2 linked regions of the Synechococcus sp. PCC 7335 genome follow. The protein of the gene in region 1 interacts with the protein of each later gene in a pairwise test. Links are inferred from orthologs where the notes say so. Each region holds a gene or a part of one and is shown on either strand. Other genes may lie near its edges.

What was found.
Region 2: the proteins of acpP (region 1) and S7335_RS18905 interact in binary tests that used the Escherichia coli proteins (3 or more experiments, as listed by UniProt). The link is inferred for Synechococcus sp. PCC 7335 from one-to-one orthologs.

Annotation. Positions count from the first base shown.
Region 1 is NZ_DS989904.1:617,653-623,713, forward strand. Bases 1,649-4,456 are described here. They hold acpP (acyl carrier protein), read right to left. Parts: upstream 3,269-4,456; coding sequence 3,029-3,268; downstream 1,649-3,028. Other genes in these bases: fabF (beta-ketoacyl-ACP synthase II), read right to left, coding at 1,649-2,572; psaC (photosystem I iron-sulfur center protein PsaC), read left to right, coding at 3,658-3,903; S7335_RS02830 (ABC transporter permease), read right to left, coding at 4,067-4,456. Also shown: tkt (transketolase), read right to left, coding at 1-807; more of fabF, read right to left, coding at 1,301-1,648; more of S7335_RS02830, read right to left, coding at 4,457-4,999; def (peptide deformylase), read left to right, coding at 5,278-5,841; S7335_RS02840 (hypothetical protein), read left to right, coding at 6,014-6,061. UniProt on the Escherichia coli protein: Carrier of the growing fatty acid chain in fatty acid biosynthesis.
Region 2 is NZ_DS989904.1:4,513,077-4,519,176, reverse strand. What follows is about bases 952-3,798. They hold S7335_RS18905 (thioesterase family protein), read right to left. Parts: upstream 2,678-3,798; coding sequence 2,225-2,677; downstream 952-2,224. Other genes in these bases: aat (leucyl/phenylalanyl-tRNA--protein transferase), read right to left, coding at 3,725-3,798; S7335_RS18900 (universal stress protein), read left to right, coding at 2,769-3,623; S7335_RS18910 (DUF2811 domain-containing protein), read right to left, coding at 1,393-1,626. In the rest of the region: twin-arginine translocase subunit TatC, read left to right, coding at 191-919; more of aat, read right to left, coding at 3,799-4,303; S7335_RS18890 (hypothetical protein), read left to right, coding at 4,485-4,838; S7335_RS18885 (DUF1802 family protein), read left to right, coding at 4,980-5,567; S7335_RS18880 (ATP-binding protein), read right to left, coding at 5,772-6,100.

The sequences.
Region 1 (6,061 bases):
CCCATGAATGCCACCGGTCCCTGCTCGGTTGGGTGAGCCATAGCCGATGGTAGTGGTCACCTTGATCATCGTCGGCTTGTCAGTGACTTCTTTAGCCTTGGCGATCGCCTTCTCAATCGAATCCAAATCGGTATTGCCATCTTCTACATGCAGCACATGCCAGCCATATGCCTCGAAGCGCTTGCTCACATCTTCAGTAAAGGCAATATCAGTCGAACCATCAATCGAAATATGATTATCGTCGTATAGAGCAATCAGCTTCCCTAGGCCCAAGTGACCAGCCAAAGAGCAAGCCTCACCCGAGACGCCCTCCATGTTGCAACCGTCACCCATGATTGTGTAGGTGTAGTGGTCTACTACTGCGCAGTCGGGCTTGTTGAACTTAGCTGCTAAATGCGCCTCGGCCATCGCTAAACCCACTGCATTGCAGATGCCCTGACCTAGCGGGCCAGTGGTTACTTCAACACCAGCAGTCTCAAAGTTCTCGGGATGTCCAGGTGTCGTAGAGCCCCACTGACGAAACTGCTTGATATCGTCCATGCTCACGCTGTCATAGCCGGTGAGATAGAGCATGGCGTATTGCAGCATACAGCCATGCCCCGCCGAAAGCACAAATCTATCGCGGTTAAACCATTGAGGGTTCTTAGGATTGTGCCGGATGAACTTATCCCACAGCACAAACGACATGGGCGCAGCACCCATTGGCAAACCAGGATGACCTGACTTGGATTTGTTGACGGCGTCAATCGCCAAAAATCTAATGGAATTTATACAAAGTGTTTCGAGCGATTGGGTTGCAACAGCCATGGTCTTTTTAGTGAGGAGGTGGACAGTAAGAAGGTTGATAAAAAGAAATAGAAAGTGAAAAGCGAACCCTATGCGATGGACAAAAGCTAGCAGCCAATCTGCCTAGAAGATGTCTGTTAGCTTTACGGCCTGCTAACTTATAGGATGCTGATGCTAGGTCTACTAACTCTATACAGTGTGAGGTTTACTCTACAAAAAGTGCTTAAAAAGACTTGAGAATTTCCAAGCATTATACCGATGAATTTGTAACATCTGTGACCGTTTGATGAGAACTCGTCAGCGTTTTCTCACTATAACTATAGTCAGCTATAGTCAAGCCATGGCCACCTGGCTGAAGTATACCTTGTTAGTCAAAAGCCTATATAACAGCTAGCTAGATGAACTCAGGGTGAACGTAGGCATAGCCTTATCTTGAAGGCTGCTTCACTACCGCTGTAATGCACTTATTCTGAAGAACCCATCTGGCAGACCCGTCTGGCAAACTCGTTTCTACTCACTGTATTTCTTGAAATTTCTTGAAAGCGAGGGTAACGTTATGCCCTCCAAAGCCAAAGGAATTTGAGAGCGCTACAGTGACCTCTTGCTCACGGCTCTGAGCAGGAACGTAGTCTAAATCGCAGTCCGGGTCGGGGGTTTCTAGGTTGATTGTAGGCGGCACTCTATCATTAGCAACAGCCATAACTGCTGCCACGCCCTCGATACCACCTGATCCACCTAGTAGGTGGCCCGTCATACTTTTGGTCGAACTTACGGTGATGTTGTAGGCATGCTGGCCAAGGACGGTCTTAATCGCGGCAGTCTCGTTCGGATCGTTGACTGGGGTGCTAGTGCCGTGAGCATTGATATAGCTCACTTCATCCGGTGACAGATTGCCATCTTTTAGAGCGTGACGGATAGCTCGCACTGCGCCTTCACCACCCGGTGCGATACCGGTCATGTGATAGGCATCACAGCTCATACCGTAACCGACGATCTCCGCATAGATACGAGCGCCTCGGCTCAGCGCATGTTCTAGCTCTTCTAAGATTAAGATGCCTGCCCCTTCACCCAGGACAAAGCCATCTCGATCCTGGTCAAAGGGACGACTAGCATGAGTAGGATCGTCGTTGCGAGTAGACATTGCTCGCATAGAAGAAAAGCCCGCGAAGGTCAAAGGCGTAACGGCAGACTCGGTGCCACCGCAAATCATGGCCTGGGCGTAGCCGTTTTGAACTAGACGAAAGGCATCTCCAATAGCATTTGAACCCGCAGCGCACGCGGTCACAGAACAGGAGTTAGGGCCCTTTGCACCGGTTTGAATCGCAGTCAGGCCAGCGGCCATGTTAGCAATCATCATCGGAATCATGAATGGACTACAGCGGCTAGGACCTTTGTTTAAATAGATCTCTTGCTGCTCTTCCATCACCTGAATACCCCCAATACCAGTGCCGATCATTACACCGATTTGTTCAGCGTTTAGATCGGTGATCTTTAGGGTGGCATCGGCGATCGCTTGTTTGCTAGCGGCGATCGCAAAATGAGCAAACCGCGCCGCTCGCTTCACATCCTTACGGTCCATATAGTCGAGCGGGTCAAAACCTTTGACTTCGCCGGCGATCTGACTAGCATGCGCAGAAGCATCAAATGCCGTCACTAGGCCAATGCCGTTCTTGCTCTCCAGCAGCCCCTGCCAATAATCAGCTAGCGTATTGCCAATCGGCGTAATTGCGCCCATACCTGTGACAACAACCCGCTTTCGTTCTTGCTTATCTTCTAAATCAGCCATAGTTCTAAGGACAACATCGGGGGAATAGCCGAACACCAGCTATCATTCAAACGTCGAATCACACCGCTCAAAGCAAACTTTGCAGAAGTAACTTGCTAACACTCACTTGCTTAGATCGTACTACCTAGATCGTTGCAATCATTGCACCAAGAAAGATAAAGACAAAAAGCAAATGAAAGTTAGGATTCATACCGCTATGGCCGTGTATCAAGACTTAGGTGCCGTGTATCAAGGCTTAGGTATCGATTTGAAGCTGATAGCTTTGGTAGGACAGGGCCACTCATATCGTTAAGCAGCTAGCTAGGTAGCCCTACAAGCTGGTCTGATAGTCTAAGCTCCATAGCTCAGAAATAGTTCTGACCTTAGCAGTTTAGCCTTAGCAGCTAGCTCTACACCTAGAAGTAAGTACTATGGCCAGTAGATATCACAGCCTACATAGGCCTAGCTATCAGATGCTTATGCCTGTGCCTTTTCGATAAATTCAACTGCCGATTCCACGGTTGTGATACTCTCAGCTGCCTCATCAGGAATTTCAATATCGAATTCTTCTTCTAGCGCCATAACTAGCTCAACGGTATCTAAAGAGTCAGCCCCTAAGTCGTTAGCAAAGCTAGCTTCCGGTTTTACTTCCGCTTCGTCTACACCGAGCTGTTCAGAAACGATCTTCTGAACTTTCCCTAAAATCTCTTCACTCATTACTATACTTACCTTCAAACAGCAGCAAAAAGTGCAAAAACCAGCCGAAACTACCAGCTACATCCCAAGGACGTCAAGTAGCTTTTTATCAAACAGGCAAACCGTTCTTTAAGTTAAAAACCTTTACGTCTGTAGCGACGACCGTTTCTAGCAGTCTGCATTTTTAAGCTTCACTATCTTATAGGAAAGCGGGACACCCGGTAATTTACTCCGCCTATCTCTCCGGTGAGATTAAAACTTGATGTGAAGCGAATATTACGTTCCATAAATTTTTGCCTACCTTGTTAAGGTATGGCTGATGCCAGCGAGATACACTGCTGGTGGGTCGGGGAACCCTTGCTCGCACTCGCTTAGCGATATTGCAACAATAATTCTGGAGTCTGTACTTCATGTCTCATTCAGTCAAAATTTACGATACCTGTATTGGTTGTACGCAGTGCGTCCGTGCCTGCCCTACCGATGTTTTAGAGATGGTGCCTTGGGATGGTTGCCGGGCTGGGCAGATCGCTGCCTCTCCCCGCACAGAAGATTGTGTTGGCTGCAAGCGTTGCGAAACAGCTTGTCCAACCGACTTTCTAAGCATCCGTGTTTATTTAGGTGCAGAGACCAGTCGGAGCATGGGTTTAGCTTACTAGAGACATCTATAAGCGCAGCCGCCTAGTTAAGGCTCCTACAAAACCCCATTGAAAGCCTTCAACACCTTCGACAAACTTCATCGAAGCCTTCGCTAGTCAAAGATTAGCGAAGGCTTTTTGGCGATGACCTCTAGCAGCTACATCCTAGTAACTACGCCGAACTCTATCTTGCTGCGACAGCTTTTTCGACGGCTAACAGGCTGCCTAGCACCCCTAGTCCGGTGCCTAGTAGCACTAATGAGCAAGGTAGTACCATCCATTGGTGAGATGAGAGCTGGAGACCGTTCGCTAAAAATTCGATGAAGCTAGGTTGACCGTTACCAGTAGATACAGATCTTAAGCCTTGTTGAGCCGCAAGTAAGAGACCCCACGCACCGCCAGCACCAATGATGCCAAAGACCGCCCCCTGAATAAGAAATGGTAGGTAAATCCAGATACGAGTGGCACCGACTAACTGCATGACCTCGATTTCCTGCCGGCGGGCGATCGCAATCAGCCGAATTGTCGTCGTCACCACTGTGGTCGCGGCAATACTCAGCAGGCTCACCACCACAAGACTTGCCCATTGCAATCCTATATTAAGATCTCGAAGCTGCTGAATCATTTCACTTACATACAGCACTTCATCGACGCCAGGTAAATTCTTTAGTGTCGCTGCCAGCTGAGGAACCTGCTGGGTATCTCTAGCTTTTACCTTCAGCTCGTCAACCAGTGGATTACCATTGAGCTGATCAATCGCGTTCGAGATATTAGACAGTCCTAAGTCCGAAGTTAGCTGTGACCAAGCCTGCTCCCTGCTTACCGCTTCTACACTGACAACGCCCGGCAACTGACTCACCTGTTCAGTCAAAGTGTCAGCACCTACGCCACTTTCTAGATAGGTTGAAATCACCAGCTGTGAACCGAACTGGTTTAGCATTCCTTCAACCTGCCAGCTCACTTGCAGACTAGTCCCAAACAAAAAAAGTAAGACCGTCATCGTGCTGATAGCAGCCCAATTCATCCAGCCGCCGCGCTGCAACCCTCTGAAGGTCTCTTGAAATAAATAGTCTGTTCTAGCTAAAGATTTCAGCACAGATTTTGGGCGCAAGAGCATAGGGTAGGTTCTTAGCGTTTTGACACAAGACAATCACAATCAAGATGCCCTGAATCAATCTGAGTTGATACATTTACATCTGAGTGTGAAACATAAGGTGTCGTTGACTAATCCGCCTACATCTGTGAAGGAGCCTCTTTGAGGGAATACTCGACTGACTTTGGGGCTGAACCTGTAGCTTAAGGATTATCGGCTTGAAGTCGCTACAGCGAAGTCGGTGTGAGTTGTTACAATGTGGGGAAGAACATTGCTCAAACTGGACTTAGTTACGAAGACCCATGGCCGCAGTCATCGACGTTGAAAAGAAAAAGCTGAAGAAACCGCCGCTCACCGTTCACCAGATGGGCGATCGTGTCCTCCGCCAGCCCGCCAAACGGGTTGCCAAGATAGACAACGCTCTGCGCGATCTTGTCCGCAAGATGCTGCAGACAATGTATAGCGAGGACGGTATTGGCTTAGCTGCCCCTCAGGTTGGTGTGAATAAGCAGCTCCTCGTTATAGACGCTGACCCTGAAAATGAAGCGGCTTCAGCTCTGGTATTGGTCAACCCCAAAATTATTCGCTACAGTGACGAGCTAGCCGCTGGTCAGGAAGGTTGTCTGAGCATCCCGGGCGTCTATCTAGATGTAATTCGTCCTGCCGCCATAGAAGTTAGCTTCAAAGATGAGAATGGTCGACCCCGTAAGCTGAAGGCGGATGATCTGCTTGCTCGGGTGATTCAGCATGAGATGGATCACCTAAATGGTGTGCTGTTTGTAGATAGGGTGGAAAATACGATTGCGCTCAATCAGGAGCTGCAAAAGAACGGCTTTGCGATCAAACACGTTCAGAAAGTGAAATAGAAGTGGAATGATGCTGGTTGCAGTTATTTTGGCTTTTCTATTTATTAATAGTCGTGCTGCAATTTGCTCTAGATAAATATCTCAGCCAAATCACTTCATAGCCAAATAGTTTTAGAGCGAGCTTTAAGAGATTAAGCTTCAAAAGCAAACTTCATAACAAAAGGAAAATTCTGTGACTCCAAAAAGTGGTGCGTTGTTGGGTGTGGCCTGTTTGACTGCG
Region 2 (6,100 bases), 3.9 Mb from region 1 along the record:
GCAGTAAGTATCGCTTTGCTAGTTACCGCTTGGATAGAAGCAGCTTTAGCCACTACAACCTAGCGGTACAACCGATACAATAGACACCAGTGACTTTGTTAGCTTCGTACTTCTCATGACGCCTCCTTCTGACCTTGAGACAGCACCTTCTGCCAACCTCTCAGTGCTAGACGAGCCAGTGAACAAATCTATGGACGAAGCCTTTCTAGACGAAATTCCGAATGACGTTGAGATGTCTTTATTTGATCATCTTGATGAGCTTAGAACGCGGATTCTCTATTCACTGGTTGCCATCCTAGTGGGTGTTGTCGGCTGCTTTGCTGGCGTTCGGCAGATCGTTGAACTGCTAGAGATTCCGGCTCAAGGCGCAAAGTTTCTGCAGCTATCGCCAGGTGAGTATTTCTTTGTCTCGATTAAGGTGGCAGGCTACAGTGGCATTTTGATTGCGAGTCCGTTTATCCTCTACCAAATTATCCAGTTTGTGTTGCCGGGACTAACTCGGCGAGAGCGTCGATTGATTGGTCCAGTAGTGCTAGGTTCTAGCATCTTATTTTTTGCGGGGCTGGGATTTGCCTATATTGCCCTAGTTCCGGCTGCTCTAAATTTCTTCATCAATTACGGTGCGGATGTGGTTGAGCAGATGTGGTCAATCGATCGATACTTTGAGTTTGTGCTGTTGCTGCTATTTAGTACGGGGTTAGCATTCCAAATCCCAGTGATTCAGCTACTGCTGGGCCTGCTGGGAATTGTTGACTCCAAGCAGATGCTATCTGGCTGGCGCTATGTACTGCTAGGCGCAGCTATTCTAGGGGCAGTCCTTACTCCTTCGACAGATCCGATAACGCAAAGTTTGCTAGGAGGTGCAGTGCTTTTTCTTTACTTTGGTGGAATTGGCCTAGTCAAAGCAATTGGGAAATAGGTAATTGTAGCTTGGTAAGTCACTTTCCTAAGATCAACAAATACAGACTAATTCTATTGATAGCTAAGTCAGCGACAGCCGATGACTCCCTAAGAGAAAACAGATTCGCTTATGAACTGGTGTGTTCTGACGGTTGATATGTTTTCAGGCTAATACTTTAGCAATAGTATGCTAACGGCTTGTTCTCTATTCATCTAGCGAAGAGTAATATTGTAATTAAATAAGAAGAATGAATTAGAACAGATAGATTAACCTATCCATAGCTTTCGTAGAAGTTAGGACATACTCACCGGCTAACATTGTTACAGGATAACAGACAACTCTAGCCACAAAGTCTACATGCAGAGTAAGAATGCACCCCTACTTTGCTATATCAGAAACTCATAGAAATTGGCTATCTAGCGATCACCTGCTCAACCATTGACAGCGATGCTCAGCTGAAGCTCTACGTGCAAGATAATATGCTAGATATACTAGGCATTTGAGCGAATCATTTCTTTGTTGCTTCCTGGCTGTTGACCAAAGAGGCTGTCTAGGTAGATGCGACTGACCTGGCGATGAGTCACACCATTTTGCATAAGGAATAGCGAAAGCGCTGCGCAGAACAAACGGTCCTGACTCCAACTAGAACGCACATCTAAATACTGTTGAATTGAAGCGTGTAAATCTTCTGGAATTTCCACTGATAAGCTGACTGTTTGTTGCACTGACGAACTCCTTACCACTGATTTATTTAGACTCAAAAATGTCACGCTTTGTTATGCCTTAGCTCCTGTTTTACAAGATGCTGTGTGGAACGAAGCGATCAACGAATGTGTTCATCAATTGTGGAGCATCCATCTAGAAATAGCAACAGATAGAACTACTGATAGAGACTTAATAGATTTTTAAAGAATTCAGGCAAGTGGCTTTCAGGGCGGTTTTTGTTACACAAGTTTACACTGCCTTCGTGATAGCAGACAGAAATATCCTAGTTGGCGTATTCCACAATTGGGAGTGAGATCCCCTCGTTTCATTCTCACCTGTGGAAAACCTCCGATCGACTTGTGGAAAACCTGTGGAAAGCTTGTGGAGAAAGACTCTAGGATACTAAGAGTTGTAAATTTATGATAGTGATGAAGTTTTTGCTGTTTTCGACAGTAGTGAGATGAGTTTTGTAGCTATCGTCACAGCGAGAATGTAGCGCTTTGAAGTAAATGCGCTGCGCAACTACTTCGTTTAGCTGATTGCTGAGTATTGCGCTACTTCCCCTCTTATATGGTTGATAACCTGCGTCTATAGTTGACAACCTGCGCTTTCTTCCGCTTACTCATTAAAATATTGAGAAATTTGGCCGATGATCTTTTTGACGGCTGCTGGTAGCTGGCGAATGACTTTGCGATCGCGTACGCTCACAGCAACCAAGGTCACCTGAGCAGTAAGACATACCTGAATAGTCTCATTCGCGTCGACAGTGACAATCTCGTATAGCCAGTTCAATCGCAGCCCCTTTACGGGTGCTAGTCGAGTCCTGACGATAGCGGTCATTCCAAGTGTCAGCGGTTGTCGGTAGCGAACTTCTAGTGCAACTACTGGTAGGTCAAAGCCTGAACTTACTAGCTGGTCAAAGGGAACATCTGCTGCGCGTAGGCACTCTACACGAGCTGATTCTAGCCAGGTGATGTATGCTCCATGCCAAACTACGCCGCCATAGTCTGTGTGATGAGGCTGAACTCTAATCGGATACTCGAACCATTTAGGACTATCTATCTTTGCCATTACATCTCAATCGTCAATAGTTGTTTACTACTTGAGTCAGTATCTCCTGGAAGTAGAGATAATCAGAGCTAGAAGTGACCAGGCTAAACCTATGATCGAAAATATCTTGCTAGCTGACTCAGGCATTGGTAATACCAGAGCGATGATGAAGGTGCTGATGCAGATTCCTAGGATCAAGCGATCGCGTCTTACCATTCTTCACGTTGTTCCTTCTCAGTCCACTTCAGCGGTTATGACTGAACGCTGGGAGAAAGGTGGCAAAATTCTAGCCGAGGCAGTGAATAGCCTTGGTCTTAACCCCGCTGAGGTAAACGCCATTTTGCGTGAAGGTGAGCCTAAAGATGTCGTAGGGAAGGTCGCTGACGAGATTAACGCTGACCTAATTGTTATGGGTTCTAGAGGACTGCAAGGTCTGCAAGCCATTATCGGTAATTCTGTGAGCCAATACGTTTTTCAGCTCTCGTCACGGCCAATGCTGCTAGTTAAAGATGATCTATATGCGATTAAGTCAATCAGGCGTATCCTAGTTGCCCTTGATAAGTCTGACTCGGCGAAGGCCAGTTTAGATGCGGCAATCGATTTTGCTCGTGATATTGAAGGCAGCGAGATTATTCTAGTCCATACGATCTCTAAGCTCAGTGGCAAGCTCGAAGAAGTTCTTCAAGATCGCCCTGAAAATGATCCAGTCCTTGCAGAGGCAGTTTCCAAAGTTCGGCGTATGGGCATTAAGTATCGCTGTCTGGCTCCGGCGGGTAAACCTGGCGAACGTATCTGTGAACTAGTCGATCAGCTAAATATCAATCTATTGGTTTTGGGCTCACCTGATCGGCGTCCAACAATTGCTAAGGGATTGCCGGATCTAGATCGGCTGCTGGGCGGGTCTCTGTCTGACTATATTCGGGTGTATGCAAATTGTCCGGTGCTACTCACCCGGATAGAAAGCTAGCACCTATAGCCATGGGCGGATGCATACTCTTCGTGAAGGCCACGCGGCCGAAGCTATAGTTCTCACTAGGGTTGCTTAGGTAGCGTTTGGCCAAACCGGATCTAGTCGAATTGGCAGGACTGTTGAATGGCGTTGTATAAGGTGGCTTCGTAGACGGCTCTGTCGATCTCAAAAGCACCAAATCTAGCCAAATGCGGATTGAGAATCTGGACATCGAAGAGAGTGAACTGACGCGATCGCAAATGATTCACTAGCATCACCATCGCTGCTTTCGAGCCTTCAGGAATTCGGTAAAACATTGACTCGCCAATAAACACGCCGCCAAGGCAGATGCCGAGGAACCCCCCTGCTAGCTCGTCTCCTTGCCAAGTTTCAAAGCTGTGAGCATATCCTGCTCTATGCAACTGCATATATATTTTCTTCAGCTGAGGCGAGATCCAGGTAGTATCGCGATCAGCACAGCCATCGATCACCGCTTCAAAGCTGCGATTAATCGCAGGGGTAAAGCGCTTTTGGTTCAAAACCCGCTGTAGAGACTTGGGGTAGCGAAAGCGGTGATCGAGCGGAATGATAGCTCGCTGATTGCTGGAATACCAGTTGAGCGTTTTTCCATCAGCCTCAGCCATCAAAAAATAGCCTTGAGCATAGCATTGCAGAATTTGAGGAACGGAATAGACCATAGCTTTCTATAGATGTACGCTTCCCCCTGCGTAGTTACCCTTTTCATCATAAGAAGCGGTTGCACTCAAAAAAGTAAAGGTACGTAACGTAATAGTCCCTTTTTACACTACTACAGGCTCTGAGCCTCTAGCCTTTAAACACAAGTAGCTCGCCAACAGATAGCAGAATTGATCTTTAAGTATGCTGGATATGTCTGATTCTGACTTTGCTGAACCGATTGAGTCTATTGAGCTTCCCCCGGCTGAAGACGCGCTTAAGGAAGGGCAATGGCTCAAGACGACTTTGCACCAATGGCTAGATAAAGAGTTCTTGCCAGAAACGATTAATGAACATATTGCTTCTCGAGCAGCTCAGGTGTTTGTTCGGCAGCGTATGGAAGGCGAAAATAATTTGAATGCGTTAGTGCTAGCTATCTTGACTGAGATGCAGGGGTATGATTTCTCCAAAAGTTTTTACAGTGAGTTTGCTATAGCCAATGCGGTTGGCGACTTGTTGCTAGATAGTTTGGGTATAGAGCGTTGCTGCGGCAACTAATGTTGATCGATTGCGGCAGTTAGTTTAGTTTCTAATAACACTGTTGGCACGTTTGCTGTGGGTGCTTTTCTTATGATTACGCTTTATCAGTTTTCCCCTACGCTAGGTCTTCGCTGTCCACACCCGCTATAGGAAGCTCGCATGTTGATCAATACAGCTTTGAAAGAATGGTCAATAGCAGTAGATGCGATCGCTCAGGGCACTCAAGTCATCTTGCTACGAAAAGGTGGTATCAAAGAAGATCAGGGCCGTTTTCGTACCCAGTCCGACCAAGTGGTTCTTTTTCCTACTTTCGAGCATCAAAAGCCGGAACTGCTAAAGTCCGATTACAAAGGCTTCAACTATCAAAACTCAGTCCTGCCAGTTGCTTCTGGCTGGCACCCAGAGAAAATTACACTCAAGGTTTGGGCTCAGATTACTGATATTTTCCTAACCACCGCAGCCGATCAGGTCTCTGCGCTGAGTGACTTTCATATCTGGCAACCTCAGTTAGCAACAGAGCGTTTGCAATGGAAACCTAAGCAGCCCCTATATATCCTAGCGCTGCGGGCCTACCAACTATCGGTGCCTGTAGAGATTGTCTGGAACTCAGCACTGTATGGTGGCTGCCGCTCATGGGTGCCACTAGATCAGCCCATAGAGGGAAGTACAGACCATCCTGCTATTGATTCAGATAGCTATAATACTCAGATTAAAAAGATAAAAGAGATTATCTCTGATCGTTCCTAGTCTTGTTGGGTGAGGCGTTTTGTTAGGTAAAGCGTTTTGTTAAACGTTTTGGAGAACTAGTGTCAGTCCCTTGGTTGAAGGACAGTTTCCACCTTGAAAACCTGATGTGATAAAAACTAAGTAGATCGCGTTCCTTCAATGCCTCAGAGAAGCACTGCACCAAAGAAGCACTGTACCAGAGAAACACTGTAATTGCCTTGGCGGTCATCTCGTTGATACCTCTGCTACATCTCTATCGCTGACGATTGTCTGCGGCACCTTGTCTATTTCTTCTAGATTAACTTCTCGAACCAAACGCGGTATTACAATCGTGACAGTAGTCCCCCTCCCAATGCCTTCACTAGATAGTGTGATATCACCTTGCATCAGTCGCATGAAGTTCTGAGAGATCGCTAGTCCTAGACCGGTCCCCTCGTATGAACGAGTATGAGAACCATCAACCATCACAAAAGGCTTGAAGAGCTTCGGTAGATGCTGTGGATCGATGCCAATACCAGAATCTTTGATCATGATTTTGACCCAAGGTTTCGGCG